Regions from separate parts of the Rhodopseudomonas julia genome, predicted to be linked through region 3. Evidence: predicted binding sites of a transcription regulator. Region 3 holds the regulator's gene; each other region holds the start of a gene.
What was found. Region 3 encodes PhoB, which activates phosphate uptake and scavenging genes when phosphate is short. Its sites were predicted from a motif close to TGTCATNNANCTGTCAT; they were not measured.
Positions count from the first base shown of each region.

Region 1: J2R99_RS15515 (esterase-like activity of phytase family protein) is a predicted target of PhoB. The motif match lies at 5,069-5,085, and genes of this name have one in related genera.
Region 2: olsB (l-ornithine N(alpha)-acyltransferase) is a predicted target of PhoB. The motif match lies at 1,634-1,650, and genes of this name have one in related genera.
Region 4: J2R99_RS13205 (UDP-2,3-diacylglucosamine diphosphatase) is a predicted target of PhoB. The motif match lies at 2,865-2,881, and genes of this name have one in related genera.

Region 1 is NZ_JAUSUK010000002.1:1,329,354-1,336,700, reverse strand. It holds gene J2R99_RS15540 (enoyl-CoA hydratase/isomerase family protein) at 156-1,253, shown strand; gene J2R99_RS15535 (DUF6163 family protein) at 1,250-1,657, shown strand; gene ldtR (transcriptional regulator LdtR) at 1,947-2,462, shown strand; gene J2R99_RS15525 (L,D-transpeptidase family protein) at 2,781-3,953, shown strand; gene J2R99_RS15520 (DMT family transporter) at 4,095-5,009, shown strand; gene J2R99_RS15515 (esterase-like activity of phytase family protein) at 5,151-7,340, shown strand.
Region 2 is NZ_JAUSUK010000001.1:1,377,412-1,384,758, reverse strand. It holds gene J2R99_RS06370 (Smr/MutS family protein) at 1-648, shown strand, start outside; gene mltA (murein transglycosylase A) at 1-5, shown strand, start outside; gene olsB (l-ornithine N(alpha)-acyltransferase) at 549-1,550, opposite strand; gene J2R99_RS06360 (ABC transporter substrate-binding protein) at 1,899-3,164, shown strand; gene J2R99_RS06355 (carbohydrate ABC transporter permease) at 3,161-4,156, shown strand; gene J2R99_RS06350 (carbohydrate ABC transporter permease) at 4,158-4,985, shown strand; gene J2R99_RS06345 (SH3 domain-containing protein) at 5,025-5,573, opposite strand; gene J2R99_RS06340 (2-hydroxyacid dehydrogenase) at 5,725-6,723, shown strand; gene J2R99_RS06335 (molybdopterin-synthase adenylyltransferase MoeB) at 6,762-7,347, opposite strand, start outside.
Region 3 is NZ_JAUSUK010000001.1:956,656-964,002, forward strand. It holds gene pstC (phosphate ABC transporter permease subunit PstC) at 1-57, shown strand, start outside; gene pstA (phosphate ABC transporter permease PstA) at 54-1,424, shown strand; gene pstB (phosphate ABC transporter ATP-binding protein PstB) at 1,533-2,279, shown strand; gene phoU (phosphate signaling complex protein PhoU) at 2,300-2,986, shown strand; gene phoB (phosphate regulon transcriptional regulator PhoB) at 3,004-3,699, shown strand; gene upp (uracil phosphoribosyltransferase) at 3,708-4,352, opposite strand; gene J2R99_RS04470 (phosphopentomutase) at 4,477-5,697, opposite strand; gene deoA (thymidine phosphorylase) at 5,697-7,013, opposite strand; gene J2R99_RS04480 (purine-nucleoside phosphorylase) at 7,010-7,347, opposite strand, start outside.
Region 4 is NZ_JAUSUK010000002.1:843,105-850,451, forward strand. It holds gene J2R99_RS13190 (sulfurtransferase) at 1-92, opposite strand, end outside; gene J2R99_RS13195 (OmpP1/FadL family transporter) at 590-1,855, shown strand; gene J2R99_RS13200 (SDR family oxidoreductase) at 1,999-2,775, opposite strand; gene J2R99_RS13205 (UDP-2,3-diacylglucosamine diphosphatase) at 2,926-3,726, shown strand; gene J2R99_RS13210 (glycosyltransferase family 4 protein) at 3,737-4,759, shown strand; gene J2R99_RS13215 (threonine ammonia-lyase) at 4,894-5,820, shown strand; gene J2R99_RS13220 (hypothetical protein) at 5,817-6,245, opposite strand; gene J2R99_RS13225 (MFS transporter) at 6,275-7,347, shown strand, end outside.

The DNA of each region.
Region 1 (7,347 bases), on a different contig from region 3:
GCTGCATAAAGCTCCAGCATGAAATTTGACCTTTGCGGCGATCGGCTCCCGCTCGGGGCGGGAGTGCAGGGCGTAGAGCGCGACGAAATGGCGCTCCCTGCGCAGCTGCTCGCCGAAACGGGTCCGTCGCCTTCCGCCTCCACCAGGAAGAACGGATGCAACAGCAAATGGCTGCTGAGATGCTGAAAGCCGACGACGACATCCGTATCGAGAAACGTGGGCGGCTGGGTCTCATCAGTCTCGACCGCGGCCGTGCCCTGAATGCTCTCAACCTCGATATGGTGCAGGCCATGCTGAGCGCGCTGAGCGCATGGCGTGACGATGACGAAGTCGCGCATGTGGCCATCCGCTCGCTCGACGAGAAGGCATTTTCGGCTGGCGGCGATCTGCATCGTCTATGGGAAGCAGGGTTTTGGGCGAAGGTCGAAGGTGGGCCGCTGCCGTTGACGTTCTTTCAAGAGGAATACCGTCTCAACCACCTCATCAAAACCTATCCCAAACCGTACATCGCCTTGGTCGATGGGATCGTCATGGGCGGAGGTTTCGGCGTTTCGGTCCATGGAAGCGTGCGTCTTGCCGGTGAGAGGATCAACTTCGCCATGCCTGAGGTCGGCATAGGCTTCTTCCCTGATGTCGGTGCGACGCATTTCCTTCCTCAGATGCCGTATTCCGTGGGGACCTACCTCGCTCTGACGGGAAGTCGCATTGGCCGCGCGGATTGCCTCTGGAGCGGTATCGCCACGCATGCCGTGCCTGCACGCCGTTTCGACGCCCTGATCGAGGGTCTGGTGCGCGAAGACGATCACCGGCGAGTGGTTGAGGAATATGCGCAGGCCCCTGAAGAGGAACGATCTGCCCTGGCCGACGATGCCGAGCTGATCGAAGACACTTTCTCGGCCTCATCGATTGCCGAGATCCTGGCTCGCCTTGCGGCGAAGCCCGAATGGGAACGCGGCCAGAAGGCTTTGCAAGCAATCGGCCGAATGTCGCCCACAAGCCTTGCGATTGCGCTGTGTCAGATGCGGCTTGGCAGGCAGATGGATTTTGCCGAGGCGATGCGTCTGGAATACCGCATCGTCAATCGCATCCTTGCAGGAGAGGATTTTTACGAAGGGGTGCGCGCGCAGCTGATCGACAAGGATCATGCACCGCGCTGGTACCCCGCTGGCCTTGCCGATGTGAAAGAGACCGAGATCAACGCCTATCTTGCTCCGCTCGAAGAAGAGCTCGCTTTACCGGGAGATCGGGGATGAGTGACGCTGTCGATCTCCTTGACTACGACCCCAACCGCGGTCGCATGACACGCTACTATCTGCGTGTCGTCGCGTTCCTCCTGCTCTTTGCGGGCTTGATGAGGGCGGCCCAGATCATGGGTGTCGGCCTTGATACCGGTCACTTCCTGACGTTTGAACGACCGTGGCAGGCCGCCATGATCGTCCTTTGCATTCTCGACCTCCTTGCGGCTGTCGGCCTTTGGATCAACGCCGTGTGGGGCCCAGTCATCTGGGCTGTGGCCGCAATCACCGAGATAGCGATGTACACGCTGTTTCGGGATATCTACGGACAGCACCAGGAGAGAATCCTCGCGCACGCGGCCATGATGGGCCTCTACATCGCAGTTCTCCTGGGCGACCGACGCCGCCGCCGGGACGAGTAGCGAGGCGGCGGTGGCGCCACCGCGCGGCGGCAGATGAGACTGAAGAGACGGCGGCGTTCGCGCCCTTTACAAGGCCGGCGGCGTTCGCGCCCTTTACAAGGCCGGCGGCGGACCGCTCAGAAAGCGCCGAGCATCGGCGTTCGGCGGGCGTCGGCGTACGACAGCAAAAAATTTACCCTTTTCCCAGCAACATTTCATTCATGCTGACGCTTAAATCTCCATTTAAATTGGCTCTCTATCCTGCACAAGTAATGGGGAGAAGGCCGAAGAAAAATGACGGAGAGGCGTAATGTTGCTAGCAGAGCGGACAGCGCTTGCCTACGAGAGGGGCGAGTCTGAGCCGGAGGACATCAAGACACTCTATCTTGATGCTCTGACCTTGGTGGAGCGGCTGCATCGACGGCTGCTTGATGTCATCAAGGATGAATTTGATCGGATGGGCCGCTCCGACGTGAACAGCGTCCAAGCGCTTCTTCTGTTCAATATCGGAGATGCGGAACTGACAGCAGGCGAGTTGAGGACTCGCGGCTATTATCTCGGTTCCAATGTCTCCTACAATCTGAAGAAGCTAGTCGACGCCGGCTACATCTATCACGAGCGCTCACGTGTCGACCGTCGGTCGGTACGGGTCTCGCTGACGGAGAAGGGCAAGGAGGTCGCCGATGTGGTCGACCGCCTCTATGATCGCCATATCGGTTCGATCGAAAAGGTCGGGGGTGTTTCGGAGGACGACTTCAAGCACCTCAATAAGACCCTGCATCGGTTGGAGCGATTCTGGACTGATCAGATTCTCTACCGTCTCTGAGAGACCGACGTTGACATCTTTGCAACAGGGCCCGGCACGACCGGGCCCTTTTGTTTTCGATCACGGATTGGCCATAAATCCATGAAAGGTGGGCATTTGAGCGCTTCGAATGATTCACAGTGTTGATCGCTGGGTGCGATGCATTTGTGGAGTACGGGTCCTTGATGGTAATCCGTGCTCGAAGAGTGCGTTCGGGGGCGCATTCACCGGCATTTGTCTGACGAGAGGCACACCATTCCTATGACCGTTTTTTCGCTTCTGCGATCCTCCCTTTGCGCCGCGGCGCTTATGTTTCCGCTGGCCGCCCAGGCGCAGAACATGATGCCCGTCAATCAGTCGGAATGGAGCGAATCCTTTGATACGGGGCCTCGGACGGCGGCACCGGTGACCTCGACCGTCCCGATTCTCTCGCCTTACACCGTTCCCGCCATGGATCAGGCTATCGAATGGTATCAGGGCCTGGTTGATGCCGGCGGCTGGAATTCTGTGCCCTCAGAGCCGACGCTCAAAATCGGAATGCGCCACCCCAATGTCCTGGCGCTGCGTCAGCGTCTTATCGCTTCAGGTGATTTGCGGCAGACGGCTGGCTCCGATGCCTTCGATTCTTATGTGCAGTCGGCCGTCATGCGCTTTCAGGAGCGCCACGGCATTCCTGCCGATGGCGTCGTCGGTGCAGGCACTTTCAAGGCTCTCAACGTTCCGGCCGCGGTTCGCCTCAATCAATTGCGGGTCAATCGCGAGCGCATCGCCGCGATGAAGGATCCCGCCAACCGCTATGTGATGGTGAACGTCCCTGGCGCCCAGATCGAAGTGGTCGAGGACGGAAAGGTTGTCTCCAGGCACACCGCGGTGGTCGGCAAGGTGGACCGTCAGACGCCGCTTTTGTCCAGCAAGATCCATGAGATCAACTTCAATCCTTACTGGACGGTCCCGAACTCCATCATCCGCAAGGATCTGATCCCGAAGATGCAGAAGGATCCGGAGTATCTGACGCGCAACCGCATCCGCATTTTCACCCAGAAGGGCGAAGAGCTGCAGCCGAGCCAGGTGAACTGGCATTCGGACGAAGCCGTCAATTACATGTTCAAGCAGGACCCGGGCGATCAGAACTCGCTCGGTTCGGTGCGGATGAACTTCTACAACCCTTATTCGGTCTTCCTGCACGACACGCCGTCGAAAGGCCTTTTCGGCTCCGACTACCGCTTTGAATCGTCGGGTTGCGTGCGGGTGATGAATGTGCGCGAGCTCGTCGCCTGGATTTTGCGCGACAACGGTTATTCGCGCGCAACTGTCGACCAGACGATCCGCTCGGGCGAGCGTCTCGATGTGGATGTGGCCAATCCGCCGGCGCTCTACACGGTCTACTTTACGGCTTGGACGACTGGTGACGGCGTCGTGCACTTCCGCGACGACATCTACAATTTTGATGCTCCGGGCGAAGTCGCGCTCAATCAGCCGTCAGAATTGATCGGCTCCCCGCTGCCGCAATAAGCCTCGGCTCTATCGAATTTCCGACCCCGCGAGCGATCCTCGCGGGGTTTTTTGTGGATCTAGATGTGGCCGCCGCAGCGGGAGGCGTGCGTTGACCTGCCGCAGCTGTTCCCTTTACGTGTCCCCGAACGATCCAGGGGCATGATGACGGTACGAATCTCGCGGAAGCAGTCGGCTGCTGCCGACAATCTGGCCGCGGCGGCGGGCGTCATCTTGATGACGGATCTCGCATTGTCGCTCGGCGACGCGCTCATCAAGTTGACGAGCGGTACGATCGCCGTCTGGCAACTCTTCCTCCTGCGCTCGCTGATGGCGCTGCCGTTGCTCGTTCCTGCCGTCCTGGCGAGCTCGGGCGCGACGCTTCGGCCGCGGGCCCTGGCCTGGACGACGCTGCGCAGTCTGATGCTGGTCTTGATGTGGCTTGCCTATTACGCGGCGCTTCCGCATCTGCAGCTGTCTGTGGCCGCAGTCTCCTATTACACGCTGCCCGTCTTCATCACCTTGTTCTCCGCCTTGTTCGTTGGCGAACGTGTCGGGCCGATCGGCTGGATGGCGGTGGCGCTGGGACTAAGCGGCGTGCTTCTGATCCTGAGGCCGGACGCGGCAGCGTTCAACGCTTATGCTTTGCTGCCGCTTCTCTCGGCGGTCCTCTACGCCTTGGCGATGATTCTGACGCGCACGAAATGCCGCGAGGAACATCCGCTGACGTTGTCCCTCGCACTCAATCTCGCATTCGTGGTGGTCGGTCTCGGCGGTGTTGGTGTCTTCCAGGAGAACAGCGGGGAGGGAGGTTACCTCACCACCGGCTGGCTGCCGCTTGGTGCCGCTGAGATCGGCACGCTGGTCGTTCTCTCGGCTGCCATGATCATCGGCAGTCTGGGTGCTGCTTTTTCGTATCAGCGCGCGCCATCGAACGTCATCGGCACGCTCGATTTCTCCTATGTCGGTTTCGCCGCCATCTGGGGCCTTCTGTTGTTCCAGGAAGTTCCCTCGCTCATCACCCTCTGCGGCATGGCGCTCATCGTGGGGGCCGGCATTCTCGCACTTCGACGGTGATTGGAAACGGCGAGCTGCGGGACTGGCTTGGCGAGATCCGAGGCTCCGTGGGGCGTTTCTGTCATCGAAGCGTGATTTCCCGATCATAAGAGGTTTGAAGCCAAAACGGCTCGACGCCCATCCTGATTGATCGGAGATCCGATGCGCCTCTTCCTCTCCACCAGCGCGCTCGCCCTTGCCGCAGCCTGGAGCCTGCCGGCGGCGGCTCAGAACCCTGAAGTCTTCAACCGGATCGCAACCTTCCCCGTCGCGGCCAACATGCCGGCCGAGCGTGATGCCGCTTCACCCACCGTGGCGGAGATCATTGCTGCGACCGAGGACGGCGAGACGCTGGTCTACACGGATGCGGCCCAGGAGGCCGTCGGCATCATCGATATCGCCGACGCCCATGCACCGAAGCCCGGAGGCTTCGTGGCGCTTGCAGGCGAGCCCACTTCGGTTGCCGTGACATCCGGAAAGGCGCTCGTCGCCGTTGTGACCTCCGAAAGCTACGCAGAGCCTTCCGGCGAGATCGCAACGGTCGATATTTCGGGGAAATCCGTGGAAGCGACCTGTGCGCTTCCGGGTCAGCCAGATTCCGTTGCTCTGACGACGGACGCCACGAAGATTGCGGTGGTCATCGAGAACGAGCGCGATGAAGACCTGAATGAGGGCGCGATCCCGCAGGCGCCGACGGGCCTTCTCGTGACCTTCCCGGTCGATAAGGGCATGGTCGATTGCTCGGGGATGCAGAGGATCGATCTGACCGGGATCTCAGAGATCGCCCCGGACGACGCCGAACCGGAATTCGTCGACGTGAATGAGGCGGGGGAGGCCGTCGTGACGCTTCAGGAGAACAACGCGATCGCGATCGTCGATATGGCGACGGGTGACGTCAAAGGCGGCTTCTCGGCGGGCTCTGTCGATGTCGATGCAATCGATGTCGAAAAGGACGGCCGCATCTCACCGACAGGCAGCCTGAAGGGTGCGAAGCGCGAACCCGATGGCGTCCAATGGTTGGATGAAGATCGCTTCGTCACCGCCAATGAAGGCGATTACGAAGGTGGCTCGCGCGGCTTCACGATTTTCGAGAAGGGTGGCAGCGTTCTCTGGGATTCCGGCAATGCGCTCGAGCATCTGGCGATGCGCATCGGACATTATCCGGAAAAGCGCTCTGCCAAGAAAGGCACCGAGCCGGAGGCCATCGAAGTCGCGACCTTCGGCAATGACCGACTGATTTTTGTGGGCACGGAACGATCTTCGTTCGTCGCCGTCTACCGGGACACCGGCGCTGAGCCGCAATTTCTCCAGGTGCTGCCATCCGGGATCGGCCCGGAGGGCCTTCTCGCCATTCCCTCACGCAAGCTCGTTGTGACTGCCAACGAGGAGGATTTGGTCGAGGATGGCGGTGCTCGCGCCACGGTGATGATCTATGAGCAGAGCCGGGAAGCTGCCTCATATCCGATGATTGAAGCGGCTGAAGACGTCGGCGGCTGGGGAGCGCTTTCCGGCCTCACAGCGGATTCGGGCGTCGCCGGGAAGCTCTATGCTGTCTCCGACAGCTTCTATAAAGACGGCAAGATCTTCACGATCGACGCCACCGCGGCCCCTGCAAGGATCACCTCGGCAGTCACCGTCAGCAAAGACGGAAAGCCCGTTGAAAACCTCGACCTGGAAGGCATTGCCGCCCGCAGCGCCGGAGGTTTCTGGCTTGCTTCTGAGGGCAACCCTGAAAAAGGCAGAAACAACAGGATTCTACGTGTTTCTGTTAAAGGCGAGGTCGAGCAAGATATTGCGCTTCCCCAAGAGATATCGTCGAAGGCTTCGCGTTTCGGCCTGGAAGGCGTCACGGTTATCGGCGCCGGCGATGAGGAGACGGTCTGGCTTGCTGTCCAGCGGCCGTGGGGGGATGACGAGGAGGGCCTCGTGAAGCTCCTGTCCTACAAGCCCGCGACCGAGACCTGGGGCGTCGTGCACTATCCGCTTGAGCAGGCGGAAAAAGGCTGGGTCGGATTATCTGAAATCACGGCCGCGGGAGAGGGGCGCCTCCTCATGATAGAACGAGACAATCAGATCGGGGAAGCTGCCAGGATCAAACGGCTTTATGCGGTGTCGCATGAAGGAGTAACGCCGTCCGCGCCTGGCGACGAGGCGCCGATCGTCGAAAAGACGCTGGTGCACGATCTTCTGGAGGACCTCAAGTCGACGCACGGCTATGTCGTGGACAAGATCGAAGGCTTTGCGCTCGACAAGGACGGTGTCGCTTACATCGTGACCGACAATGATGGGGTCGACGATTCCAACGGTGAGACGATCTTCATGCGCCTCGAGGGCGCCGACCTCACCAACTGACGGCAGC
Region 2 (7,347 bases), 420 kb from region 3:
CCTGAGATGGCCCGCAAACAGCTTTCGCCCGAAGACAAGGCGCTCTGGGATAAGGTTCGCCGGACCGTGCGGCCACTCAAAAGCCGCTCCCTCCGCGAAGAGCTTGACGCTCACAAAGGGGCGCAGCCGGATGATGCGCCGCCCCAGACGGGTGCTTTGGCGCTTACAGCCGGAAAGCGGAGCCCGGCCGCCCCGCCCGTCGACGGCATAACCCCTTCGGAGCCGAAACCCCGATCCGCGCCCCGAGCCGCAGCAGCGCTCGAGCCGCGCCTGAAACGCCGCCTCCTGCGCGGCCGTCTTGAACCTGACGCGCGCATCGACCTGCATGGCATGACCCAGCAGCGAGCCCATGACCGCCTCCTGGGTTTTTTGGGGGGCGCGCAAGCCCGCGGTCACGTTCTGGTGCTTGTCATCACCGGCAAAGGCCGTTCGGAAGGCGAGGGGGTCTTGAAGACCATGGTGCCGAGATGGCTCGCCGAGCCCGCTTTTCGCGAGCTTGTCGTTGCCTACGAACATGCCTCCCGCCATCACGGCGGCGAAGGCGCCCTTTACGTCAGATTGCGCCGCAGCGGTGCAAACAGCCGCCGTCCCGACGGCGGGGCAGGCGCCGCAAACCGGCTCGCATCATTGCCAAAATGGTCGACATAGCGTGGATTGAGAGCGCTCACCGGCAGGATGACCAGGATATCGGTGGTGCCAAACTGATAGTCGACCACCGCTCCTTCACCGACATAGCCCCCGAGGCGGAGATACCCCTTGATCAAAGGAGGAAGCTGGCGAAGAGCCGCCTTGGCGTCGATCTCGTCGGCGGCCATCCGATTCATGTCGACGTAACGCTCCTCGACCGCGCGAACCCGCCATTCTTCCGGTGCCAGCGCGTTGTGATGAAGGAAGCTCAAAGGCAGGGCGAGCTTGTCGGGATCGGTGCCCGGAATGCTGGCACAGCCGATCATCACGTCCATGCCGTGCATCAAGACGTAGCTCCAGATGCCGTGCCACAGGAGTTCCACCGTCCGCTTGTCGCGGTAGGGCTTCAGCACGCAGGAGCGACCGAGCTCCAGAAAGCGCAGATGCGGATAACGCGTGACGAGCGAACCGACATCGTATTCCCCGGCGGAGTAGAAGCCGCCATTGATCTCGGCGATCTCCTGCCGCAACAGCCGGTAGGTGCCGACGATCTCGGGCTTCGAGCGCAGGAACGGTCGCCGCGGGACGGCGTGATCGAGCACCAGAAGATGGTCGCAGATGAGGTCGTAGGCGTCGGCGTCGCGCCGGCGCTGATAAGTTTCCTCGTCGGCAACGGCCGCCATCTCTTCGTAGAAGACATGGTAGCGCAGCCCTTGCGAACGGCGGATCTCTGAGGGAGAGCGGGCAAGCCGCGCCTCAAGATCGCCGAGCCTTCCGAGCGTTCCGACATGGCGGGCCGCCCGCCAAGGGGCGCGACCCGGTTTTGCGAATGGGCGTACGAAACCGCTGCCCCGAGCCCTCCCGAGACCGGGCGCAAAACGCCGCACCAGTCGTCGTGGAGAGAGATGATGCCGTCCCTGCATGGCCTCCCTGCCCCTGGGGAATCTCGATCTCATGCGCTTTCCTTAAACGATCGCGCCGACATCGACCAGAGTTGCCATATTCCATAAGAAAAACATGACATTGGCGTGACGTGACACGCCTGAAGAGCCTCTGAGGCGCAATCTCGGTCGATTGGTCGCGGGCAGCATTCGGGTGACCGCCGGGCGGGAAGAAACGAGCGCCATTCGACAAGATGGCGCCAAGGGGACTCCCAATGTCGCGGCAAGAGGCGCTAGACTTTCGCGCAACCAGCGCTGCGGTTGATCGTTGAGATCGCGAAGCGATCATGCAGAAAGAGCCGGGAAATACCGGCCGGATGGGAGGGGAACATGCGGTTTGGCCGTGCGGCTATGGCCGTTGCTGCGACATTGGCCTTTGGCACCAGCCCGGTTTCTGCAGCCGAGCTTTCCATCGTCTCGGGCTCCGTCGGCGCGGATATTCAGGAATTGCGCACGCAGCTCGCCGAATTCGAGGCGGAGACCGGCCACCACGTCAACATCGTCGAGATGCCGGCTTCGACGAGCGATCAATTCGGGCAATATCGTTTGTGGCTGGCGGCCGGCACCGACGATATCGACATCTACCGTGTCGATGTGATCTGGGCACCGCAGCTTGCCAACCAGTTTGTCGATCTGCGCGACGCCATGGCCGACGTGATCGGCGACCATTTTCCTTCGGTGATCGAATCGCAGACCGTCGAAGGTCGGCTCGTCGCATTCCCCATGTATACCGACGCGCCGGCACTCTTCTATCGCAAGGACCTCCTGGAAAAGTACGGCAGGACACCGCCGACGACCTGGGAGGAGCTGACCGAAACCGCAAAAGAGATCCAGGATAAGGAACGCAGAGCCGGCAACCGTCAGATCTACGGCTTCGTCTTTCAGGGGGCCCCGTATGAAGGCCTCACCTGCAACGGCCTCGAATGGGTCGCCTCGAGCGGCGGCGGGCAGATCGTCTCTCCCGACGGCGAGATCACCATCAACAACGAGGCGGCCGCTCGGGCGCTGGAGCGGGCCCATGCCTGGGTGAGGGATATCGCCCCGGCGGGTGTCCTCGCCTACAAGGAAGAGGAGGCCCGCGGCGTCTGGCAGACGGGCAATGCCGTCTTCATGCGCAACTGGCCCTACGCCTATGCGCTGTCAAACGGCGAGGATTCGCCTGTCAACGGCAAGTTCGAGGTGACGACGCTGCCCGCCGAGCCCGGCAGTCGATCGGCTCCCTGTCTCGGCGGTTGGAACCTCGCTGTGTCGAAATATTCCAAGCACAAAGATGAAGCGATCGCGCTCGTGCGCTTTCTGTCGTCTCGCCGAGCGCAGAAGGAGCGAGCGCTCACCTATGCGCGGCTGCCGACGATCCCGGCGCTCTATGACGATCCGGAAATCGCTGAACGCCAGCCGATCATCGCCGAATGGGCAGATGTGGTCGAAAAGGCAGTGCCGCGTCCTTCCGCACCGACGAAGCGTCAGTACAACGAAGTCTCGAAGGAGTTCTGGACCGCCGTTAACGAGACGCTCTCCGGTGCGGCATCGGCTGAGACCAATCTTAAGACGCTGGAGCACCGGCTGCGTCGGCTGAAACGGGACGGCTGGCGATGACGAACGCGACGCTCGGCGCCCCGCCGACCGACGAGGCGATGCGGACCGAAGAACAGCCCGCGGTGCGCTCCGCGCTTTCAAGGCAGCGCCTGACATCGGCCTGGCTCTTCCTTACGCCCATGCTGGCCGTCCTCGCTTTCGTCGCCGGCTGGCCGCTTCTGCAGACGATCTGGTTCTCCTTCACCGATGCGAGTCTGGCCGATCTCGACGCCGCCCGCTTCGTCGGCCTCCGCAACTATTTCGAATATGTCGATTATGGCGACGGGACCGGGGAATGGTTCGGCCTCTTCTTCGACGCTCAATGGTGGAACGCGGTGTGGAACACCGTCTATTACACCCTCGTTTCCGTCTCGATCGAAACGGTCTTCGGTCTCATCGTGGCGCTCGTGCTCAACGTCCCGTTTCGGGGACGCGGCTTTGTGCGCGCTGCCGTTCTCATCCCTTGGGCGATCCCGACGATCGTCTCGGCCAAGATGTGGGCCTGGATGATGAACGACCAGTTCGGCATTCTGAACGACATGCTGATGTCGATCGGCATCCTCTCGCATCCGATCGCCTGGACCGCCTCTCCGGAGACGGCGATGTGGGCCGTCATCATCGTCGATGTGTGGAAGACGACGCCGTTCATGGCGCTACTCATCCTCGCCGGGCTGCAGATGGTGCCCTCTGACGTCTACGAAGCGGCGAAAATCGACGGCGTTCATCCGGTCAAGGTCTTCTTCAAAGTGACGCTGCCGCTCATTCGTCCGGCGATCCTGGTCGCCGTCATCTTTCGGGCCCTCGATGCCCTGCGCGTCTTCGATCTCATCTACGTGCTGACGCCCAACAACACCGAAACCAAGACGATGTCGGTTTTCGCTCAGGAAAACCTCTTCCAGTTCGACCAGTTCGCCTACGGCTCGGCGGCCTCGACGCTGCTCTTCCTGGTGATCGCGGCGATCACGCTCGTCTACATCAAGGCGGCTCGGCTCAATCTCGGGGGAGGGCGCTGACATGCCCGTCTTCGTGAAGCGCGCTGCCTTTTATGGGCTCGTCGTCCTGATCGTGCTCTTCTCAGTTTTCCCGTTCTATTACGCCATCCTGACGAGCTTCAAATCAGGCACGGCGCTCTTTCGCGTCGACTATCTGCCGACGGATTTCTCGCTCGCCAATTATCGCGACGTGCTCGTCAACGGTGTCTTCCCGCTCAACATCTTGAATTCCGTCATCGTCGCCTTCGTGGTGGTGGCGATCTCTCTCTTCCTGGCGGTGACGGCGGCCTATGCCCTGTCGCGTATCGAATTTCGCGGCCGCAGCATCCTGCTTTTGACGATTCTCGCCGTCTCGATGTTTCCGCAGATCGCCGTGCTCGCCGGACTTTTCGAACTGGTGCGCCTCTTCGGCCTCTACAATTCGCTCTTCTCACTGATCCTCGCCTATATGATCTTCACCCTGCCCTTCACGGTCTGGGTGCTGACGACCTTCATGCGGGATTTGCCGGTGGAGATCGAAGAGGCGGCGATCGTCGATGGCGCAAAACCGATGACCATCGTCATGAGGGTATTTCTCCCCCTGATGTGGCCGGCGCTTGTGACGACGGGGCTTCTCGCCTTCATCGCCGCCTGGAACGAGTTTCTCTTCGCGCTCACCTTCGTGTCGAGCAACGACACGCGCACCGTGCCCGTGGCGATCGCGCTTCTGTCGGGGGCGTCCGAGCAGGAAATCCCCTGGGGAACGATTATGGCGGCATCCGTCGTCGTGACGGTGCCGCTCATCGTTCTCGTGCTGATTTTCCAGCGCAAGATCGTCTCAGGCCTGACGGCCGGAGGTGTGAAAGGGTGAACGAAAGCATCCCCGATAATATCGCGGATGGCGGTGCGGTCAGCCGTCGGAGACGTTTTCGTTGGGATAGACGCCCCAGAGCGAATTCTGCTCCACCCAGCCTTCGTAATTGTCGCCGCGCACGTCGCACCAACCCTCGCGGCAGCGCACCACGTCCGTCACCACGCCCGATTCGAGAATGGCCGTCACCCGCGCTGTCTCGCTTGCCTCCGAATGGGCATTGAAGCGCTCACCCTTGGCCCAAGGCGCCACGATCGCCGTACGCCGCCCGGACAGGAGGCTTTGGTGGATCCAGCCTTCCGCGCCATCCGAATCACGCACCTTCCGCCAGGTTTCGAATTCCTGGATGATCTCGACCGGCAGACCGGCCCGTACGAAGCGCCAGGCAATGCCGTAGTTTTTGCCGGGCCCCTTGCGGACGTTGACGGCATTTGATTTCAAGCTGACGAAGCGTGGTAATGGATAGCCGCTCGGGCCCACTTTGGGTGCCTGCGCCCATCCAGGCTCGCCCGGCCACGCCACGGCGAGTACGGCCAAGACAAGAAGAAGGCTGAGACGAGAACGGAGGAAGAGGAGAGGGCGCATCATCTGCGGTCGGAAAATCACACCGGGAGGTGTTAGCGCCATTCCGCCGCGAGGCCAAGCGCCGCTTCGTTCCTTGTTTTTGAGCAGCCCTTTGCTAGAGAGATGTTAAAGGCAGCCGGTCGCTCCCGCGGGGGCCGCCAAGGAGAGGTGGTGCATGACCAAGGCGAAACCGCACGTCGTCGTAACGCGCAAACTCCCCGATCCGGTGGAGACGCGGATGCGAGAGCTGTTTCGCGCCGACCTCAATCTGGAGGACCGGCCGCTGTCGCAGGCGGAGCTGGTGGAGGCGTTGCGCACTGCGGACGTACTCGTGCCGACGGTCACCGATCGGTTGGACGCCGCAGCGCTGTCCCAATCCGGACCGAACTTGAAGCTCATCGCCAATTTCGGCAACGGCATCGACAACATCGATATCGGGGCCGCCTATGAGCGCGGCATCACCGTCACCAATACGCCGAACGTTTTGACGGGCGACACCGCCGATATGACCATGGCGCTGATGCTTGCCGTCCCACGGCGACTGGCAGAAGGGGCGCAGATCCTACCGAACGGCCTGTCCTGGCCCGGCTGGTCGCCGACCTGGATGCTTGGCCATCGCATTTGGGGAAAACGTCTCGGCATCGTCGGTATGGGTCGGATTGGCACGGCGGTCGCCCGCCGCGCCCAGGCCTTCGGCCTGTCGATCCACTATCACAACCGCCGGCCTGTCGATCCGAAGACCGAGGAAGAGCTGGAAGCGACCTATTGGGATTCGCTCGACCAGATGCTGGCGCGCATGGACATCATCTCCGTCAATTGCCCGCACACGCCGGCCACCTTCCACCTTCTCTCCCGCCGGCGCCTGAAGCTGATGCGCCCGGATGCCTATCTGGTGAACACCGCGCGCGGCGAGGTCATCGACGAGGCGGCCTTGATCGAATGCCTGGAGACGAACTCCCTCGCCGGCGCCGGTCTCGACGTTTTCGAAGGCGAGCCTGCAATTGATCCCAAGCTCATCAAGCTTGCCCAGGAAGGCAAGGCGGTGCTTCTGCCGCATATGGGCTCGGCCACGATCGAGGGCCGCATCGAGATGGGTGAGAAGGTGATCATCAACATCCGCACTTGGATGGACGGGCACAAGCCGCCGGACCGCGTGCTGCCGCTTTCGGTCTAGCCGTCGCGCGCCGGGCCAGAGCTTCGGCACAATGAGGCTCAGCGCTTGCGGCGCTTGTAGGCGATCGTCTCGAAGCGTTGGGAGAGGGCGTCGTAGAGGAGAAGTCGCCCGATCAAAGGCTCGCCGAAGCCTGCCGCGAGTTTCATGACCTCAAGCGCCTGGATCGACCCGATGACGCCGGTGAGCGCGCCCAGAATGCCGGCTTCGGCGCAGCTCGGCACGAGCCCTTCGGGCGGCGGCTTTGGAAAGACATCGCGGTAACGGGGATTGTCGTTCTCAAAGGGCAGGAGGGTCGTCACGGACCCGTCGAAACGGCCGACCGCACCCGTCACCAGTGGTTTTTGGGCCGTCTCGCAGATATCCGGAAGAAGGAAGCGCGTGGCGGAATTGTCGGAGCCATCGACGACAATGTCGTAACCCGCGACGAGATCGGAGGCGTTGTCCTGCATCAGCCGCGTCCTGTGGGCGTCGACGGCGACATGGGGATTGATGCGGGCAAGAGCTCGTCTGGCGCTCTCCACCTTCGGCATGCCGAGATCGGCGCTCGCATGAATGATCTGCCGCTGCAGATTGGAAAGCGTGACGAGGTCGTCATCGACGAGGCCGAGCCGGCCGATGCCGGCG
Region 3 (7,347 bases):
GGCCTCAACGTCGTGGCGCTCTACATCGTCCGCAAATACCGGGAGCAGTACGAATGAGCGCGACCGACACCATGTCCGCTTCGACGCCCATCGACAGCCAGCTCAACGCCGTCCGCGCAGGCCTCAAGCGCCGTCACGCGCAGGAGCGTCGTTTTCAGGTGCTCGGCCTTGCCGCGATCTTTGCAGCGCTCACCATGGTGGCGGTGCTCTTCGGCTCGGTTCTCTTCAAGGGGTTGCCGGCCTTCTGGCAATCGACCCTGCATCTTGAAATCTCGCTGACTGCGGACGTCATCGACGTCGGACCGCCGCCCGTCCAGAAGGCCGACCAGAATCCGGCCGAGTTCGAGGCGGAGCTGACCGACTGGCGGCGCGCTCTCGCCCGTGTCAGCTGGAACAAGATCCTGGAAAAGGCCGTGCGCGGCGTCCTGCCGGCCGATCTCGCCGACGCCAAGGCCCGCGACATCATCGGCATCGTGGCAAGCGGCGAACGCTACACCTTGCGCGACATGGTGCTCGAAGATCCGAGCCTCATCGGCCAGAAGATCGATGTCGATCTCCTTGCCGACGCCAATGTCGACAATTGGCTCAAAGGCAATATCGATCGTTCGCTCGGGCAAAGCCGCCAGCAGCTCTCGGCCGGCGAGCAGGAGATTGCCGATGCGCTCGCGGAAAAGGGCGTCATCACGCAAAGCTTCAATTCCGGCATCTTCTTCAATGTCGATTCGCGCTCCTCGCCGGCCTCCGCCGGTCTCGCCGGCGCCTTCATGGGCTCGCTCTACATGATGCTCGTCGTCATCATGCTCGCGGTCCCGATCGGCGTCGCCAGCGCCATCTATCTGGAAGAATTCGCTCCGACGAACCGCTTCACCGATTTCATCGAGGTCAACATCAACAACCTCGCCGCCGTGCCGTCGATCGTCTTCGGCCTCCTCGGCGCCTCGATCTTCATCAACTGGATGCATCTGCCCCTGTCGGCGCCGCTCGTCGGCGGTCTCGTGCTGACCCTGATGACGCTGCCGACGATCATCATCGCCACCCGCGGCACCTTGCGCGCCATCCCGCCGTCGATCCGCGAGGCGGCGCTCGGCCTCGGTGCCTCGCGCACGCAGATGGTCTTCCACCATGTTCTGCCGCTCGCCATTCCGGGCATTCTGACGGCCACCATCATCGGCGTCGCCCAGGCGCTCGGCGAGACCGCGCCGCTCCTTCTCATCGGCATGAACGCCTTCGTGGCGAGCGTGCCGTCGAGCCCGATGGATCAGGCGACGGCGCTGCCCGTGCAGATCTACCTCTGGCAGGGCAATGAGAACTTCAACTTTTTCGAAGCCCGCACAAATGCCGCCATCATCGTCTTGCTTGGTCTGATGATCAGCCTCAACGCGATCGCGATCCTGCTGCGCCAGCGCATCGAGCGGCGCTGGTAATACGGAGAATTCGCCATGAACGATATCAGCCACAGCCCGAGCGCGGCTCAAGCCACGGCGACAAAAGCGCCGCCCGAAGTGCCGCAGGAGAGTGCAGCCGTGCCGAAAATGCGCGCCGAAAAAGTTTGCGTCCATTACGCCGACAAGCAGGCCCTGTTCGACGTCGATCTCGACGTGCCGGAAAATCAGGTCATCTCGCTGATCGGACCGTCCGGCTGCGGCAAGTCCACCTTCCTCAGATGCCTCAACCGGATGAACGACACGATCGACATCGCCCGCGTCTCCGGCCACATCACGCTCGACGGCGAAAACATCTACGACAAGTCGCTTGATGTCGTGGAGCTCAGGGCCCGGGTCGGCATGGTCTTCCAGAAGCCCAACCCGTTCCCGAAATCGATCTACGAGAACGTCGCCTACGGGCCGCGCATCCATGGCCTCGCCTCCGGCAAGCGCGAGCTCGAAGAGATCGTCGCAACCAGCCTGCAGCGCGCCGGCCTCTTCAACGAGGTCAAGGACCGGCTCGACGAACCCGGCACCGGTCTCTCCGGCGGTCAGCAGCAGCGCCTGTGCATCGCCCGGGCGATCGCCGTGAACCCGGAAGTCATCTTGATGGACGAGCCGTGCTCGGCGCTCGACCCGATCGCCACCGCCAAGGTGGAAGAACTGATCGACGAATTGCGCGAAAACTATACGATCGTCATCGTCACCCATTCGATGCAGCAGGCGGCGCGCGTTTCGCAGCGCACGGCCATGTTCCATCTGGGCTATCTGGTTGAGGAGGGGCCGACGGACATGATGTTCACCAATCCGACCGACAAACGCACCCAGGACTACATCACCGGCCGCTTCGGCTAACCGGGAGAGGAATGAGCCCCGTGTCTGAACATATCGTCACCTCCTATGACGAGGAATTGCGGGAACTTGCCCGCTCCATCGCCGAAATGGGAGGCCTCGTCGAACAGCAGCTCGATGATGCCGTGAATGCGCTGTTGAGCACCAATTCGCAGCTCGCCCAGGACGTCATCCTCGGCGACCGCCAGATCAACCAGATGCATTACCAGATCGAGGAGCGGGCGATCCTCGTCATCGCCAAGCGCCAACCGATGGCCCAGGATCTCCGCGAAACCGTCGCCGCGATCCGCATCTCGCACGATCTGGAACGCGTCGGCGACCTCGGCAAGAACATCGCCAAGCGCGCGCTCGCCATCGAGGATCAGCGGATGAACCACCAGCTTCGCCGCGGTGTCGAACATCTGGCGAGCCTCGGCCTACGCCAGCTCAAGGACGTGCTCGACGCCTATGGCTCGCGCGACGTGCAGAAGGCGATCTCGGTGTGGCGCTCCGACGACGAGATCGACGCCATGTATGTGTCGCTGTTTCGCGAGATGCTCACCTACATGATGGAAGATCCGCGCAATATCGGCATGTGCACGCATCTTCTCTTCTGCGCCAAGAACATCGAGCGGATCGGCGACCACGCCACCAACATCGCCGAGACGATCACCTATCTCGTCACCGGCAAGCAGATGGAACGCGCGGCGACTGCGCCGTCCGCGGGTTGACGGAGTGAGCCATGCAGGTGCCCCGGATTCTCGTCGTCGAGGATGAAGAACCGCTGACGCTGCTTCTGCGCTACAACCTGGAGGCGGAAGGCTATTCCGTCGATACGGTGGGGCGCGGCGACGATGCGGAGTTGCGCCTTCTGGAAGAGGCGCCCGACCTCCTCGTTCTCGATTGGATGCTGCCGGGCCTCTCCGGCATCGAACTCTGCCGACGCGTTCGAATGCGCGAGGCCACCTCAAAACTCCCCGTCATCATGCTGACGGCGCGCGGCGAGGAAGACGAGCGCATCCGCGGCCTTGCCACCGGCGCAGACGATTACGTGGTCAAACCCTTCTCGGTGCCGGAGCTGATGGCCCGCGTGAAAGCGCTCCTGCGCCGCACGCGTCCGGAAATGGTCGCCGACAAGCTCGCCGCCGGCGATCTCGAACTCGACCGCGGCACCTTCCGCGTGTTTCGCGGGGGCCGCGAGATCCATCTCGGGCCGACGGAATTCCGGCTTCTGGAATTCCTGATGCGCAGCCCGGGGCGGGTCTTCACCCGCGAGCAGCTCTTGAACGGCGTCTGGGGCCGCGACGTCTATGTCGACGAACGCACGGTCGATGTGCATGTCGGCCGCCTCAGAAAGGCGATCAACCGCGGCCGCATGCGCGACCCGATCCGCACCGTCCGCGGCGCCGGCTACGCGCTCAACGAGCAGTTCGTTACGACCTGAGCCGCGGCCTATTTCGTCCCGTACATGCGGTCGCCGGCATCGCCGAGGCCCGGCAGGATATAGCCGTGCTCGTTCAGATGGCTGTCGATCGCGGCCGTCACCACCGGCACGTCGGGATGGGCGGCACGGAAGCGCTCCACACCTTCGGGCGCGGCCAGCAGGCAGACGAAGCGGATATCCTTCGCCCCGCGCTCCTTGAGGCCCCGGATCGCGGCGATCGCCGAATTTGCCGTCGCCAGCATCGGATCGACGGCAATGACGACGCGTTCGTGCAGATCTTCCGGCGCCTTGAAGTAATATTCCACCGGCTGCAGCGTCTCCGGATCGCGGTAGAGCCCGACATGGGCGACGCGCGCCGCCGGCACCAGATCCAGCATACCTTCCAGAAGGCCGTTGCCGGCGCGCAGGATGGAGGCGAAGACGAGCTTCTTGCCGGCCAAGGTCGGCGCCTCCATCGTGGCGAGCGGCGTCTCGATCGTCGTCGTCGTCAATTCCAGATCGCGTGTCGCCTCATAGGTCAAAAGTGCTGCGATCTCGCGCAACAGACGGCGGAAGCTCGCGGTGGAGGTGGCCTTGTCGCGCATGATCGTCAGCTTGTGCTGAACCATCGGATGATCGACGACGGTCACATCTCGTCTCGTTGAAGCGTCCACGCCCCTCTCCTTCTCGTCTGTCGTTCGTCGGCGGCTTCTGTCTCTCCCTGGGTGAAATGGGTCACGGCACCAAGGTCAACCCGCTGCCTGGAACCGAAAGGCGATATTCACCGGCGAAATCGCCTCAGATCAGGCTCGCGCCCGCCGCAAGCGGCGGCAAAGCGAGATGCGCCGACAGCGTCTGGCCGACATCGGCATAGGTCGAAAGCTCTCCCGCCCGGCGCCCTTCGATGCCAGGCCCGAAGGCCAGAACCGGCACTGTTTCACGTGTGTGGTCGGTGCCCGTCCAGGTCGGGTCGTTGCCGTGATCGGCCGTCAGGATGACGAGATCGCCCGGCTTTAAAAGCGCAAAGAGCTCCGGCAGGCGCCGATCGAAGGCTTCGAGTGCCGCCGCATAGCCGGCCGGATCCCGCCGGTGACCGTAAATCTGGTCGAAGTCGATGAAGTTGGTGACGATGAGATCGCCGTCCTTTGCCGCCCGCGCCGCCTCCAGCGTCTTGTCGAACTGGCTCTCGTTCTCCGGCGCCTTCAGCATCTGCGTCACGCCGTGACCTGCAAAAATGTCGGAGATTTTTCCAATCGCCCAGACGTCGCGTCCCGCCTCCTTCGCCTCGTCGAGAAGCGTGCGCGCGGGCGGCGGCACGGAGAAATCGCGCCGGTTGCCGGTGCGCACAAACGTGTCGGCATTGTCGCCGGTAAAGGGGCGCGCGATCACCCGGCCGATGCGGTACGGGTCGCAGAGTTTTCTGGCGATGCGACAGGTCTCGTAGAGGCGCTCGAGCCCGAAAGCCTCCTCATGCGCGGCGATCTGGAAGACGCTGTCGGCCGAGGTGTAGCAGATCGGCTTGCCGGTCTTCACATGATCCTCGCCGAGTTCGGCGATGATCGCCGTGCCGGAGGCATGTGTGTTGCCGAGAATGCCGGGAAGCCCCGCTTGCGTGATCAGCGCCTCCGTCAACTCCGCCGGAAACGCCGGCTCGCTTGTCGGAAAGTAACCCCAGGCCTCGCGCAACGGGCAGCCGGCGAGCTCCCAATGGCCCGTCGTCGTGTCCTTGCCGCGCGAGCGTTCGCGGGCAAAGCCCCAGATCGCCTCGGGTTCTGCGACGTGCTCGACACCGGCCGGATAGGCGCCCGACGCCGCCTCCGCGGCCCGCCCGAGCCCCAGCCGGTTCAGGTTCGGGATGTTGAGCGGGCCTTGCCGCAGCCCGTCGCGGTCGGCTTCGCCTTCGGCACAGCGCTCGGCGATATGGCCGAGCGTATTGGCCCCTTCGTCGCCGAATTCCGCCGCATCCTTCGCTCCGCCGATGCCGACGGAATCCATCACCAGGAAGAAACCGCGCGCCATCATTGCAGCCTTTCGACAATCAGTGGATTGGCCGAAACCGGTGTCTCGGCGATGTGATAGGCTCGCCTGATCGCATGTGCGGCATCGGCGAACGCCTCTTCGTCGCGGGCATGGACGAGCGCCAGGGGATGCTCCGGGCCCACCTCGTCGCCGATCGCGGCAAGCTGCGTCACGCCGACGGCATGATCGATCGTATCTTCCGCCCGGCGCCGGCCGCCACCGAGTGTCACCACGGCGACGCCGATCGCGCGTGTGTCGATCGCCTCGACATAGCCCGTACTGGCGGAGCCGACCGAGCGCGTAAACGGCGCTTTCGGCAGATGGCCTTCCGGGTTTTCGACGAAATCCGCGGGTCCGCCGAGCGCGCTCACCATCTTCTGAAAGCGCTCGGCCGCCGCGCCGTTCGCAAGCGCCGTCCGCGCCATCTCTTCGCCCGCCTCGGCGGAAGACGCGAGCGCGCCCAGCCTCAGCATCTCGCCGACGAGCGCGATGACGACGGCCTCAAGCCGAGGGTCGCGATGTCGGCCGGTCAGAAAGTCGACGGCGTTCTGCACCTCCACCGCATTGCCGGCGGTCGAAGCGAGCGGCTCGTTCATGTCGGTGATGAGTGCGGCCGCGGGAAGGCCTGCGCCCTTCGCGACCGTCACCAGGCTTTCGGCGAGACGATGCGCATCGGCCGGATCGGCCATGAAGGCGCCGGTGCCGGTCTTCACATCAAGGACGAGGCCGGAAAGCCCGGCCGCGAGCTTCTTCGACAGGATCGACGCCGTGATCAAAGGCACCGATTCCACCGTCGCCGTCACGTCGCGGATGCCATAAAAACGCTTGTCGGCCGGGGCGAGATCGCCGGTCTGGCCGATGATGGCGCAGCCCGCCTCCGCCACCACCTTGCGGAAGGTCGCAAGATCCGGCTGCGTCTTATAACCCGGAATGGAATCGAGCTTGTCGAGCGTGCCGCCGGTATGGCCGAGCCCGCGCCCGGAAATCATCGGCACCAGTCCGCCGCAGGCCGCCACGATCGGGGCCAGCATCAACGAGACATTGTCGCCGATACCGCCGGTCGAATGCTTGTCGAGGACGGGCGCGTCCGCCTCCGGCCAGGTCAGAACGTCGCCGGAGCGCGTCATCGCCTGCGTCAACGCCACGATCTCAGCCTCTTCCATGCCGCGGAAGAAAACGGCCATGGCAAGCGCCGCCACCTGTCCTTCGGTGACGCTGCCGTCGGTCAGTCCCTGAATGAAGAACGCGATCTCGTCGGCGCTCAGCGCCGTGCCGTCGCGCTTGTTGCGGATGATTTCCTGCGGCAGAAAACTCATCTTGCCCCCTCCCCGGAGAAGTGCCGCATCAAAATCGCCTCAAGCTTCTCTCCCCCGAGCGGTGCCACGGTCTTCGTCTCCTCATGCGAAAGCTCGCGCCCGGTCATGCCGGCCGCATAATTGGTGATGACGGAAAAGGCCGCGACGCGAAGCCCCAGAAAGCGCGCCAGAATGACCTCCGGCACGGTCGACATGCCGATCGCATCGGCACCCAGAATGCGGGCGGCACGGATTTCCGCCGGCGTCTCGAAGGACGGGCCGCTCACCCACATATAGACGCCCTCGTCGATCTCGCGGCGCGCCTCTTCGGCCGCGACCCGGAAATCGCCGATCA
Region 4 (7,347 bases), on a different contig from region 3:
CCGACGAAGCTGAAGCACGCTGCGGCCGTGAGAACGATAGCGGCCGCCAGTTCCACAGGAACCAGCCGGCCGAAAAAGCGATGATGGGTCAATGTGACCTCCGAAAATTGACGAGGCGCCCAACCAGGGGGGAGGAGTGGCGCCAACCAGCGTCATCGGTGATGACGGAAACTGAGAACGGTTCTCAATGTAGGGCGGAGATAGTGCCCTCCCAAAGCATGCCGATGCGCCTTGCGGCGACAGAGCGCATCTCTGTCCTGCCGAGCGGACAATCGGGAGAAAGTTATTCGCTCACTCGCGGTGAGGCATTCCGCGCGCCGCTTTGCCGGCGCACTTCTGGCTTGTCTGACCCGAGTTGTATGTGTGTGGCGCTTCTGGGTGAAGCGTAGAGATGTGCGAGCTCAACGCGCCGAACTCGAAGAAATATTGCTTCACTAGACTTACGCGACGGCAATTGTGGCGGTTTTGTCACAATCGCTTACCGAAGACGCTGAGCACGTCGGGTGTCAGCGTTCCGCGATTGCTTGTCCTAAAGACGCATGGCTTAGTGCCGCCACATATGAGCCATACGAATCGGGGGAGGGAGCGAATGCACAATCTGAAGAGGCATCTTGGCCATAGCGTGGCCGTCGCCGCACTCGTCGCGGTGACGACGACCAGCATGGCGCATGCGGGCGCATTCGCGCTGCGTGAGCAGAGTGCTTATGGCCAGGGTATGGCCTTTGCAGGCATGGCCGCCGGCGGCAGCCTGTCTTCGATGTTCTGGAACCCGGCGACCTTGAGCGCCGTAATGGGCTTCCAGAGCGAGAGCGTGATTTCCTATATCGCGCCGCGGTCGGAGGTCGATGTTCTCTCGCCATTCCCGCAGAACGAAGGGGATATTGCCGAGAACGCGGCGGTGCCCGCTTCTTATTATGGCTACCGGGTGAACGACAACGTCATCCTCGGCCTCGGCATCAATGCGCCCTTCGGGCTTGCGACGAAATACGATTACAACTCGCTCATTCGCAGCAGCGGTATCGCGGGCACGACCGAAGTCTTTACGATGGCAGCCAACCCGGTCGTTGCCTACCAGTTCAATGATTACCTCACCGTCGCCGTCGGCGCCGTCGTGGAATACGCCAATGTCCGCCTGACCGGGCAGGCTCTTCCTGTCTTCGGCGTCTCGGCTCTCGACGATGCTGACGATATTGGTTTTGGTGTCACCGCCGGTATCCAGATCAAACCGATGGATGGTACGGAGATTGGTATCGGTTACCGCTCCCGCATCGATCACGATATCGAGGGCCCACTCGTCACCCAGATCGGCACGTTCAATGTCGAAGCGGACGGCTTCGATCTGCCGGACAAAGTGAGCGTGGGTCTGCGTCAGCGTATCATGGACGGTTTCCGGCTGACGGCCGGCATCGAATGGGCGAACTGGAGCCGTTTCGAGACCGTCACGTTGAGCGGCGCGCCGGCGGAGATCCCGCTCGGTTTCGAGTACGAAGACAGCTGGTATTTCGCCCTCGGTGGCGAATATGACGTCAATCCGGACCTGACGGTGCGAGCCGGCGTGGCACGTGAATTGTCGCCGAACGACAATGCCAACCGCTCCTTCCGCCTGCCGGACAACGATCGCTGGTGGTTCTCCGCTGGTGCGAGCTACCAGGCGACCGAGCGGTTCTCCTTCGACGTCGGCTATTCCTACATCATGGCCGATGACACGGACCTCGTTTCGGCGGCCGCCGGGGGCCCGCTCTCCAACGGACCTTTCAGCGGCACTTCGGATGGCTCCGTGCACATCCTGTCGGCGGCTTTGAAGATGAAGTTCGGCGGCCCGCGCGCAGAAGAGCCGATCGTCGCCAAATACTGAGACTTCGTCGGAGTCCTGGGATTCGGAAGGGGCCGGGTGACCGGCCCCTTTTTCGTTGCTGCGGCAGATCAAAGCGCAGCTTTTGCCGGTATGCCTCCATCCGCCCGAAATGCCTCGCAGCGTTCGACTGTGCGTTTCGGGGCTCAAAAGGCGGTCGGGAGGAGACCTCCGTCGACCCGGAAATTCTGCCCGGTGATGTAGCCGGCATTTGCCGAACAGAGGAACGCCGCGAGCTGGCCGAATTCTTCCGGCGTTCCAAAGCGCCCTGCGGGAATTGCGGCAGCCTCGCGCTTTGCTGCTTCGTCTTCGCTGATCCCAGCCTTTTTCGCCTGCCAGGAAAGTCCCGCGCGAAGCCGGTCCGTGTCCATCTTGCCAGGCAGGATGTTGTTGACGGTGACGTTGTGGGAGGCAAATTCGCGGCAGACACCGGCGAGGAAGGCCGTCAAACCAGCACGGGCGCCGGAGGAAAGGTCGAGCCCCGGGATCGGCATCAGCACCGACAGGGAGGTGATGTTGACGATCCGCCCGAAGCCGCGTTCGACCATGCCGTCGGCGACGGCCTGAATGAGTTCGATCGGGGTCACCATGTTCTGGGTGACGCCCTTGAGCATGTCGTCGCGGGTCAACTCGCGGAAGCCGCGCCGGGGCGGGCCGCCATTGTTGTTGATCAAGATATCCACCGCTTTTGCCGCAGCAAGGACACGTTCCTGTCCCTCGCGGCTGCTGATATCGGCGGCGACCGTGGTGACGTCCGCGCCCAAACGGCGGAGATCGCTTGCCGCTTCCTCCAGGCTTGCCTCGTTGCGCGCGTTGATCACGAGCCGGCAGCCGGCTTTGGCGAGTGCTTCCGCACAGCCTTTGCCCAGCCCGCGGCTTGAGGCGCATACGACGGCTGTGCGTCCTTCGATGCCGAGATCCATGACGTTCTCCTGTCTTTGTTGTCGTTTCCTAGGGGAGGCGGCTCTTCATTCCAGCGCGGGACGCCCTGCCGCAGCTTTGCGTCGACCAATGTCACACAACTGATACCTGAATCGGGTTTTTCATGCCTGAAAGACATGGGAAGCACGGCGATGGCTCCGCCAAATCATTTCCGGACATTGTTTCTGTCCGACATTCATCTCGGCACGCGAGGATGCCAGGCCGAGCTCTTGTTGGAGTTTCTGAAGGTGCATGACGCCGAGACGATCTATCTCGTGGGAGATATCGTCGATGGCTGGCGCCTGCGCCGAGGCTGGTACTGGCCCCAGCACCACAACGACGTGGTGCAGAAGCTTCTGCGCAAGGGCCGGAAGGGCGCCAAACTCGTCTATATCCCGGGCAACCACGACGAATTCTTGCGCGGCTATCTCGGCAGCCATTTCGGTGGCATCGAAGTGTGCGACAGCGTCATCCACGAGACGGCCGACGGGCGCCGCTTCCTGATCATTCACGGTGACCAGTTCGACGTTGTCGTACGCCACGCCAGATGGCTCGCCTTCCTGGGTGACTGGGCCTATGTCACGGCTCTCGGCGTCAACACCTATGTCAATCAGATGCGGCGCGCGCTCGGCTTTTCCTACTGGTCGCTGTCGGCGTGGGCGAAGCTGAAGGTCAAGAACGCCGTGAACTTCATCGGTGCGTTCGAAGAAGCACTCTCGGCCGAAGCGCAACGCCAGGGCGCCGACGGGGTCGTGTGCGGGCATATCCATCACGCGGCCATTCGAGACGACAGCAATGGCGTCAAATACGTGAATTGCGGTGACTGGGTCGAAAGCTGCACGGCGGTTGCGGAACATCATGACGGTCGGATGGAGATCATCCGCTGGTCGGAAATGATGCGGGCCGCCACGTTGAACGAGCCGCATCACGCTCCCACACCGGTTGCTGCCTGAGCATGACCCGATGAGGCTTGTCATCGTAACCGACGCCTGGTTCCCCCAGGTCAACGGGGTTGTGCGCTCGCTCAAGCGGGTCGTCGACATTCTGAGTGAGGGCGGGGACGAGGTCACCGTGATCGCGCCCGAACGCTTTTCCACGCTGCCGATGCCCACCTATCCGGACATCCGCCTTTCCGTGACGACGAAGACGCGCGTCGGCCGGATGATCGAGGCGGCGCGCCCCGATTGCATTCACATCGCCACCGAGGGGCCTCTCGGTTTCCTTGCGCGACGCCATTGTCTGAAGACAGGACAGCGCTTCACGACGAGCTATCACACCAAGTTTCCCGAATATGTGCGTGCGCGAGCGCCCGTTCCGCTCGGGGCGCTCTATGGGATGATGCGCTGGTTCCACAATGCCGCCGCCGGCTGCATGGTCGCGACCCCCTCTCTCGAGGCCGAGCTGACTGCACGTGGCTTTCACAATCTCATGCGCTGGTCGCGCGGGGTCGATTCGCATCTTTTCCATCCGCGTCCAGGGGCCGACCTCGGATTGCCGCGCCCGGTGTTTTTGAATGTCGGACGTGTTGCGGTGGAAAAGAACCTTGCGGCATTCACCTCGCTCGATCTGCCGGGTTCCAAGGTTGTGGTCGGCGACGGACCGGCTCTCGCCGATCTGAAGGCGCGCCATCCGGACGTGCATTTCCTTGGAGCCCTGGAAGGCGAGGACCTCGCCCGTGCCTATGCGGCCGCCGACGTGTTCGTCTTTCCGAGCCTGACGGACACGTTCGGGAACGTCCTCCTCGAAGCGCTCGCCTCCGGTTTGCCGGTGGCGGCATTTCCCGTCACCGGCCCAAACGATGTGATCGTGGAACCGGAGATCGGGGCTTTGAGCCAGGATCTGCGGGCTGCGGCGCTTCAGTGCCTGGATCTTTCGGGAGAGGCGGCGCGCGCTTACGCGACGCGCTTCAGCTGGGATGCGAGTGTGCAAGAATTCCGGGAGAACCTCGTCAAGGCACAGGGGCCCGACTGCCAGCTCGCTGCCTGAAGCTGCAGAATAGCGGATACGAGACTTTTCTACCTCTTCAAAGAGGACGAAAAAGGCCTTAAGGGCGATCCATGACCCTGCCGGTTTCTCTCAACGATATCGAGGCTGCGGCCACTCGCCTACAAGGCCGAGCCATGCGCACGCCTCTCATTGCTGCGCCAGCCTTGTCGGAGCAATTCGCCGCCCGCGTCTTCTTGAAACCGGAATGCATGCAGCGGACCGGCTCCTTCAAGTTTCGCGGCGCCTATAATGCGCTGATGGCGGCGGGCGATGCCGCTGCTGGTGGTGTGGTCGCCTGTTCGTCGGGCAATCACGCCCAGGGCGTTGCGGAGGCCGCGCGCCTTGCTGGCGTTCCGGCGACAATCGTCATGCCGGAAGACGCACCGGTGGTGAAGGTCAATCGCACGCGCGCGGCCGGTGCCCGCATCATCACCTATGACCGTGCCAGCGAAGACCGCGAAGAAGTGCTTGCCGATGTCATTCGCCGTGAGGGCGGGTTCCTCATCCACCCCTACAACGACACCAAGGTCATCGCCGGGCAGGGAACGATCGGGCTCGAGATCGTTTCGGAACTTGCCAATATGCGGCTTGTCCCAGACGTCGTCATGATGCCCTGCAGCGGGGGCGGACTTGCCGCCGGCGTGTCGCTTGCGGTCACCGAGCGTGCCCCGAACTGTCGCGTCCTTGCCATGGAGCCAGAAGGCTTCGACGATTATGGCCGGTCTCTGGCCGCCGACGAGATCGTCAGCAACGAGCGAACCAGCGGCTCCGTCTGCGATGCGCTGCTGGCGCCCGCGCCGGGGGCGATCGGCTTCACCATCAATCGGGAGCGTTTGTCGGGAACGCGCACCGTGAGCGACGATGCGGCTCTTAATGCTATCGCCTTTGCTTACGAGCGTTTTCGGCTGGTGCTGGAGCCCGGTGGCGCGCTCGCGCTTGCGGCGTTGCTTTCAGGCTCTGTCGATGTGCGCGGAACGGTCGTCGTTTTGGTTCTTTCAGGTGGCAATGTCGACGACGCGGTCCTGGCGCAGGCGCTCGCCCGCTATCGCTCGGCGGCTTAGTGATTTTCCTCCGAGGCGCGGTCGCGGTCGTCCCGGCTTTCCTCCGAAGCGGTGCCGAAGGGGCGGAACTGCTTCAGTCGCTCAAGGATGTCCGCGGTCTGTCCGGCGGTCGCCGCCGCATCGGGCGCTGCATCGTGCAGCCCCGCGGCGAGCACCATCAGATCCTGGCGCGCCCGTCCCGGCGGCACCTCGCCTGCAATTCGGGTCAATTCGCGCGCGATCTGGCTCGGCTTCAACTGGGTGCGCAGGGTGCTGACATTCGTCGCAAGCCGCGTCATCGCGGTCATCAGCGAGCGGGTTTCGGTGCGACGCGAACGGCGCACATACTCCTCGAGGAAAGCGCGTCCCTTGGACGTGCTGGTCAGCGCCGACAGCATCGTCTCGTATTCGATGTCCGTCAGGCCCTTTTCGATCAGGCGCGCCATGCCTCTTCCTCTTCCAGAACGCAATCGCGTTGACGGGTCCGAAGATGGACCCGAAGAGCTTAGAAAGAGCTAATGACGACGGCAAGCGCCGTGCACGACGCCTTTTCGGACTGAAGAGCGCAGGGTTCCTTGCTGCGGTCTTCTTCGCGCTCGGCGTTTATCTACCTTTCTTCCCGGTCTGGCTCGAAGCGCAAGGCCTCTCCGACGGACAGATCGGGGTAGCCGTTGCTTTGCCATTGCTCGTGCGTGCGGTCTTGAGCGGGACGCTTGCCGCGGCAGCCGATCGTCTCGGCGAACTGCGCGTCGCCGCAGCACTCTATGCCGGCGTCGCGACCATCGTCTTCTTCGCGCTCAACTTCGTCGGAGGTGCTGCGGCGCTGCTGTTGATCTCCTCTGCCGCTCTCATCTTCTGGAACGCGCTCATCCCTCTGGGGGACGCCGTGGCGCTCACGGGCGTGCGCCGGCACGGCAATGATTACGGGCGCATCCGGCTGTGGGGATCGGTCGCGTTCATCGTCGGGAATTTCGCCGCCGGGCAGATCATCTCGAGCGTTTCGGTCGATGCCGTTTACGGGCTGCAGCTCGCAGCCTTCGCTTTCGGGATTCTTGCCGCCCTGTCTTTGCCGCTCGTCGGGCGGGCCGCCAAGCTCGCCAAGGGCAGCGGCATGATCGGCGTCCCGCGGGATCGGCGCCTCGTCCTGACCATCGCTGCGGCCAGTCTCGTGACCGGCAGTCACGGCGCTTATTACGCTTTCGGCAGCCTTTATTGGCGCTCGCTCGGCTTTTCCGACATCGTCATCGCAGCGCTATGGTCGCTCGGCGTCGTCATCGAAATCGCGTTGTTCTGGTTCGCAAGGCATTTCGTCGGCTGGGGCGCACGACGTTTCCTCATTGCGGGTGCCACGGGGGCGCTTCTGCGATGGTCGCTCTTTGCCTTTGCGACCGACGTCACATGGGCCTTCGCCTTGCAGATCCTGCATGCGCTCACTTTCGCCGCCACCCATCTCGGTGTGATGATGGCGCTCGCCGCGGTTGCCGAGGCAGGTCATACGGCGAGGCTTCAGGCCGCCTACCAGTTGAGCGCAGGCCTGGTCATCGGCAG